Linked DNA regions of Oharaeibacter diazotrophicus. The protein of the gene in region 2 binds, or shares a complex with, the protein of the main gene of each other region. Links are inferred from orthologs where the notes say so. Each region holds a gene or a part of one and is shown on either strand. Other genes may lie near its edges. The genes, in order: rpsS and rimM.

Region 1 (3,047 bases), on a different replicon or contig from region 2:
TCAGCAACGTGCTGATCGTCGACGGCGCCGAGCCGCAGGCGGAGTTCCGCCTCGCCGCCCGCGCGCTGCGTGACGTCGACGTGCTGCCGATCCAGGGCATCAACGTCTACGACATCCTGCGGCGCGACACGCTGGTGCTCACCAAGGCCGCCGTCTCTGCGCTCGAGGAGCGGTTCAAATGAGCAACCTGAAGCACTACGACGTCATCCGCACGCCGGTCATCACCGAGAAGGCGACGATCCTGGCGGAGAGCAACAAGGTGGTCTTCAACGTCGCCAAGACCGCCACCAAGCCCGAGATCAAGGCCGCCGTCGAGGCGCTGTTCTCGGTCAAGGTGAAGAGCGTCAACACGCTCGTGCGCAAGGGCAAGGTGAAGCGCTTCAAGGGGACCCTCGGTTCCCAGTCCGACGTGAAGAAGGCGATCGTGACCCTCGAAGAGGGCCAAGCCATCGACATCACGACGGGCCTCTGACGGGAGCCTCGGGACGAACATGGCACTGAAGACTTTCAATCCGACGACCCCGGGCCAGCGTCAGCTGGTCCTGGTCGATCGCTCCGAGCTCCACAAGGGCGCGCCGGTCAAGACGCTGACCGTCGGTCTCAACAAGACCGGCGGCCGCAACAACCACGGCCGCGTGACCGCGTTCCAGCGCGGCGGCGGGCACAAGCGCTCGTATCGCATCATCGACTTCAAGCGTCGCAAGCTCGACGTGCCGGGGAAGGTGGAGCGGCTCGAGTACGACCCGAACCGTACGGGCTTCATCGCCCTGATCAAGTACGAGGACGGCGAGCTCGCCTACATCCTGGCGCCGCAGCGCCTGGCGGTCGGCGACACGGTGGTCGCGTCGGCCCAGGCCGACGTCAAGCCGGGCAACGCCATGCCGCTGTCGGCCATTCCGGTCGGCACGCTGGTCCACAACGTCGAGCTGAAGATCGGCAAGGGCGGTCAGATCGCCCGCTCCGCCGGTTCCTACGCCCAGCTCGTCGGCCGTGACCAGGGCTACGCGATCCTGCGCCTCAACTCCGGTGAGCAGCGCAAGGTGCTCGGCGGCTGCTTCGCGACGATCGGCGCGGTGTCCAACCCGGACCACGCCAACGTCTCGATCGGCAAGGCCGGCCGCAACCGCTGGCTCGGCAAGCGTCCGACCGTCCGCGGCGTCGCGATGAACCCGATCGACCATCCGCACGGCGGTGGCGAGGGTCGCACGTCGGGCGGCCGTCACCCGGTCACCCCGTGGGGCAAGCCGACCAAGGGCAAGAAGACGCGCTCGAACAAGTCGACCGACAAGTTCATCGTGCGCAGCCGTCACGCGCGCAAGAAGACGCAGTAACAGAGAGGAACGACCGTGTCTCGTTCGGTATGGAAAGGTCCGTTCGTCGACGGCTACCTCCTCAAGAAGGCGGATGCGTCGCGCTCGAGCGGCCGTAGCGAAGTCATCAAGATCTGGAGCCGCCGCTCCACGATCCTGCCGCAGTTCGTCGGGCTGACGTTCGGCGTCTACAACGGCCAGAAGCACATCCCCGTCTCGGTCAACGAGGACATGGTGGGTCACAAGTTCGGCGAGTTCGCGCCGACCCGGACCTACTACGGCCACGGCGCCGACAAGAAGGCGAAGAGGAAGTAACATGGGCAAGCCGAAGCGCGAACGCTCGCTCGCCGACAACGAGGCGAGGGCGGTGACCCGGTCGCTCCGGGTGAGCCCGCAGAAGCTCAACCTGGTCGCGGCGCTGATCCGCGGCAAGAAGGTGGACGTGGCGCTCGCCGATCTCGCCTTCTCGAAGAAGCGCATCGCCGTCGACGTCAAGAAGACGCTCGAGTCCGCGATCGCCAACGCCGAGAACAACCACGACCTCGACGTCGACTCGCTCGTCGTCAAGGAGGCCTACGTGGGCAAGGCGCTCGTCATGAAGCGCTTCTCCCCGCGGGCCCGCGGCCGCGTCGGCGCCATCCAGAAGCCGTTCTCGAACCTCACGATCGTGGTTCGCGAAGTCGAGGAGACCGCCTGATGGGTCACAAAGTCAATCCGATCGGTCTCCGTCTCGGCATCAACCGTACCTGGGATTCGCGCTGGTTCGCCGGCAAGAACGAGTACGGCAAGCTGCTGCACGAGGACCTGGCGATCCGCAAGTTCCTCCTCGAGGAGCTGAAGGCCGCCGCGGTCTCCAAGGTCGTGATCGAGCGTCCGCACAAGAAGTGCCGCGTCACCATCCACTCGGCCCGTCCGGGCGTGGTGATCGGCAAGAAGGGTGCGGACATCGAGAAGCTGCGCAAGAAGATCGGCACGATGACCGACTCGGAAGTGCACCTCAACATCGTCGAGGTTCGCAAGCCCGAGACCGATTCGAACCTGATCGCCGCCTCGATCGCCCAGCAGCTGGAGCGCCGCGTCGCCTTCCGTCGCGCCATGAAGCGCGCCGTGCAGTCGGCCATGCGCCTCGGCGCCGAGGGCATCCGCATCAACGCCGGCGGCCGTCTCGGCGGCGCCGAGATCGCCCGTCTGGAGTGGTACCGCGAGGGCCGCGTGCCCCTGCACACCCTCCGTGCGGACATCGACTACGGCATCGCCACCGCGCACACCGCCTACGGCACCAACGGCCTCAAGGTCTGGGTGTTCAAGGGCGAGATCCTCGAGCACGACCCGATGGCCTCCGAGCGCCGTGCGCTCGAGGGCGGCAACGACGGTCCGTCGGGCGGCGAGCGTCGCCGCGAGCGCGACGACCGCCGTGGCGATCGTGACCGCGAGGGCCGCGGCCGTCGTCGCGACCGCGACGGCGACGGCGCCCGCTGACCGAAGGACTTAGGAGTTCGAAATGCTTCAGCCGAAGCGAACCAAATTCCGCAAGGCCTTCAAGGGCCGCATCCACGGCGTCGCCAAGGGTGGCTTCGACCTGAACTTCGGCGCCTTCGGTCTGAAGGCGATGGAGCCCGAGCGCGTCACCGCGCGGCAGATCGAGGCGGCCCGCCGCGCGATCACCCGCCAGATGAAGCGTCAGGGTCGGGTCTGGATCCGCGTCTTCCCGGACGTGCCGGTCTCCAAGAAGCCGAC
Region 2 (3,234 bases):
CCTCGTTGAGCAGGCGCTCGACGATCAGCCGGCGCATCCGCACCGAGTTGATGTTCCAGGTGGCGACCGTCAGCGTGGTGGTCATGGGCTCCGCCGGATGCGCAAACGAAAAGGCCCGCACGAGGCGGGCCTTGACGGGAAGGGTGACGAGCCGGGGCTCACTCGGCGGCGGCAGGGGCCGCGGCGGCCGCGCGGGCGGCCTCGTTGAGCTTGCGGGCGCGGGCGTTGGTGGCCTCGACGATGCGGGCCGACTTGCCGCGCAGATCGCGCAGGTAGTAGAGCTTGGCGCGGCGCACCTTGCCGCGGCGCACGACGTCGACCGACTCGACCAGCGGCGAATAGACCGGGAAGACGCGCTCGACGCCCTCGCCGTAGGAGATCTTGCGGACGGTGAAGCTCTCGTTGAGGCCGCCGCCCTTGCGCGCGATCACGACGCCCTCGTAGGCCTGCACGCGGGTGCGGGTGCCTTCGACGACCTTGACGTTGACGCGGACGGTGTCGCCCGGGCCGAAAGCCGGCAGGACGCGCTTGGCGGCGATCGCCGCCATCTGCTCGGCCTCGAGCTGCTTGATGATGTCGCTCATCTCAAAGAACCTTCTTCTGCCGAACGGCCAGAGCGCCCGCGATCGTCGCTGCGATGGGGGGCGAGTTCGTCGTCGGATTCTCGCGCGGAATTATGTGGCGGGCTTCGTACACGAAGGCCCGTCCGTTGTCGACTCCGGATCGCGGGTTTCTGCCCGCGCCGGCCGACGCCGTCAAGCCTCGGACCGCGATTTTCCGGCGACGTGGGCGGCATGGAGGTCCGGCCGGCGTTCCCGCGTGATCCGGAGCGCCTCGGTGCGGCGCCAGACGTCGACCTTGCCGTGGTCGCCCGACAGCAGCACCGGCGGGATCTCCTCGCCCTCGAACGCGGCCGGCCGAGTGTACTGCGGGTGTTCGAGCAGGCCGGTCTCGAAGCTCTCGGTGTGGCCGGAGGCGGCGTTGCCCATCACGCCGGGCAAGAGGCGCACGACGGCGTCGAGCACCACCAGCGCCGCCACCTCGCCGCCCGACAGCACGTAGTCGCCGATCGAGACCTCCTCGAGGCCGCGCCGGCCGATCACCCGCTCGTCGACCCCCTCGAAGCGGCCGCACAGGATCACCGCGCCCGGGCCGGCGGCGAGGGCGCGCACCCGCGCCTGCGTCAGCGGCGCGCCGCGCGGGCTCATCAGGAGGCGCGGCCGCGGATCGTCCGCGGGCGACACCGCGTCGATCGCCGCGGCGAGCACGTCGGGGCGCATCACCATGCCCGGCCCGCCGCCGGCGGGCGTGTCGTCGACGGTGCGGTGGCGGTCGGTCGCGAAGTCGCGGATCTGGGTCGCCGTCAGCGACCACGTGCCCCGCGCCAGCGCCCGCCCGGCGAGGCTGACGCCGAGCGGGCCGGGGAACATCTCCGGATAGAGCGTCAGCACGTCGGCGCGGAAGGCCGCCGCCGGGGCGGAAGCGTCGGTCACGGCGCATCCCCGCCGTCTTCGCCCGGCTCGGGCCGGGCGTCGTCGTCCAGGAGCCCCTCCGGCGGTTCGATCACGATCCGCCCGCCGGCGACGTCGACCACCGGCACCACGGCCCGCGTGAACGGCACGTGGACCGAGCGCCGGCCGGGCCGGGCGACCTCGATCAGGTCGTCGGCGCCGAAATTCTGCACGGCGACGACGGTGCCGACCGTCTCGCCCGCGGCGGTGACGACGGAAAGGCCCACGAGGTCGGCGTGGTAGAACTCGTCCTCGTCCTCCGGTTCGGGCAGCGCCGAACGGTCGACGTAGAGCTTGGTACGGGTCAGCGCCTCGGCGGCGGTGCGATCGGTCAGGCCTTCGAAGGCGACCACGAGCATGTCGTCCTTGAGCGGCCGGGCGCTCGCCACCACGAAGCGCCGGCCGCGCTCGTCGTAGAGCGGGCCGTAGTCCCGGAACGCCTCGGGATCGCCGGTGTGCGACTTGACGCGGACCTGTCCGCGCACGCCGTGCGCGGCGCCGATCTCGGCGAGGAGGACGGGGTCGGAAAGGGGTGCGGTCGGAGGGATCTGGGGTCTGGCCATGGCACCTGCCGACCACGATCGGCCGGCCGAGTCAATCCCGGGGCACGTCGCGCGGTACCCCGCGATGCGGAGGCGTCGAACGCGAAGACCCCGCACGTCGCCGCGCGGGGTCCCGGAAGCAGCACCGGCGACGGCCGACCTGGGCCGGACCGTCACGGACGCGATCTCACTCCGCCGAGGCGGCGGCGGCCTTCTCGGCGCGCTCGGCGGCGCGTTCCTTGGCCTTGGCGCCCGGCTCGGCCTTGTTCGGGTTGCTGCGCGCGGCGCGCTTGACGAGGCCGGCGGCGTCGAGGAAGCGCAGCACGCGGTCGGTCGGCTGCGCGCCGTTGGCGAGCCAGTGCCGGGCGCGCTCGACGTCGAGCTTGACGCGCTCGGCCGAATCCTTGGGCTTCAGCGGATCGAAGGTGCCGATCTTCTCGATGAAGCGGCCGTCGCGCGGCGAGCGCGCGTCGGCGATGACGATCGAATAGTGCGGGCGCTTCTTGGCGCCGCCACGGGCGAGACGGATCTTCAGCGACATTGTCCTACTCCTGGTCCTGCGTGTCGTCGGCGCTGCGGCGCCGCATGTCCTCGTGATCGACGACGACCTGGCCGATCACGGTGCGCAGCACCGTCTCGGCGAGGTCCTCGTCCAGACCGGCCGCCCCGGCGAGGCGCCGGATCCTGGCGATCTGGATCTTCTCCCGCGCCGGATCGACCGACGCGATGTCGTTGTCCACCTTGAGCCGGCCGATCGCCCTCGTCAGGCGGAAGCGGTCGGCGAGGAGAGCGATCAGCCGTTCGTCGACGGCGTCGATCTCCGCCCGGATCCGCGAAAGTTCGGCGGTCGCGGGCTCCTCGGCGTCCCTCATTTCTTCTTCGGCCCCTTGCCGAAGCCGGGCAGGCCCGGGAGCTTCGGCATCCCGCCGGGCATCCCCGCGCCGAAACCCGGCGGCAGGCCCTTGGGCAGGCCGGGCGGCAGACCGCCGGCGCCGCCGCCGATCCCCATGTCCCGCGCCATCTTCTCGAGGGCGGCCGGATCCATCTTGGAGGGGTCGGGCATGCCGCCCTTGCCGAACATGCCGCCGAGCGCGCCCATCAGGCCGCCCTTCTGCTTGCCCATGGCCTTCATCATGTCGGCCATCTGGCGGTGGGTCTTCAGCACCTTGTTGACGTCGGCG

The links.
Region 1: the proteins of rimM (region 2) and rpsS are in contact, whole or in part, in a crystal structure (PDB 3A1P), measured with the Thermus thermophilus proteins. The link is inferred for Oharaeibacter diazotrophicus from one-to-one orthologs. Residues at the interface, in WP_008632437.1 of Thermus thermophilus: Val4, Glu5, Ile6, Gly7, Arg8, Arg22, Gly23, Glu24, Val26, Leu84, Glu85, Glu86, Gly87, Arg88, Tyr89, Tyr90, Tyr91, Phe92, Leu94, Asp111, Ile112, Leu113, Asp114, Ala115, Gly116, Ala117, Gln118, Asp119, Val120, Ile122; in WP_011173711.1 of Thermus thermophilus: Lys28, Arg29, Leu30, Lys32, Thr48, Gln56, His57, Val58, Pro59, Val60, Tyr61, Thr63, Met66, Glu73, Phe74, Pro76, Thr77, Arg78, Arg81, His83, Gly84, Lys85, Glu86, Ala87, Lys88, Ala89, Thr90, Lys91, Lys92, Lys93.

Annotation. Positions count from the first base shown.
Region 1 is NZ_SNXY01000006.1:217,032-220,078, forward strand. The notes cover bases 249-2,985. They hold rpsS (30S ribosomal protein S19), read left to right. Parts: upstream 249-1,346; coding sequence 1,347-1,625; downstream 1,626-2,985. Other genes in these bases: EDD54_RS01140 (50S ribosomal protein L23), read left to right, coding at 249-472; rplB (50S ribosomal protein L2), read left to right, coding at 492-1,331; rplV (50S ribosomal protein L22), read left to right, coding at 1,627-2,007; rpsC (30S ribosomal protein S3), read left to right, coding at 2,007-2,789; rplP (50S ribosomal protein L16), read left to right, coding at 2,812-2,985. Outside these bases: rplD (50S ribosomal protein L4), read left to right, coding at 1-182; more of EDD54_RS01140, read left to right, coding at 179-248; more of rplP, read left to right, coding at 2,986-3,047. UniProt on the Escherichia coli protein: In the E.coli 70S ribosome in the initiation state it has been modeled to contact the 23S rRNA of the 50S subunit forming part of bridge B1a; this bridge is broken in the model with bound EF-G.
Region 2 is NZ_SNXY01000008.1:569,845-573,078, reverse strand. Bases 283-3,206 are described here. They hold rimM (ribosome maturation factor RimM), read right to left. Parts: upstream 2,075-3,206; coding sequence 1,490-2,074; downstream 283-1,489. Other genes in these bases: ffh (signal recognition particle protein), read right to left, coding at 2,922-3,206; EDD54_RS14915 (chorismate mutase), read right to left, coding at 2,599-2,925; rpsP (30S ribosomal protein S16), read right to left, coding at 2,241-2,594; trmD (tRNA (guanosine(37)-N1)-methyltransferase TrmD), read right to left, coding at 756-1,493. In the rest of the region: EDD54_RS14940 (exodeoxyribonuclease III), read right to left, coding at 1-85; more of ffh, read right to left, coding at 3,207-3,234. UniProt on the Escherichia coli protein: One of at least 4 proteins (Era, RbfA, RimM and RsgA/YjeQ) that assist in the late assembly stage of the 30S ribosomal subunit.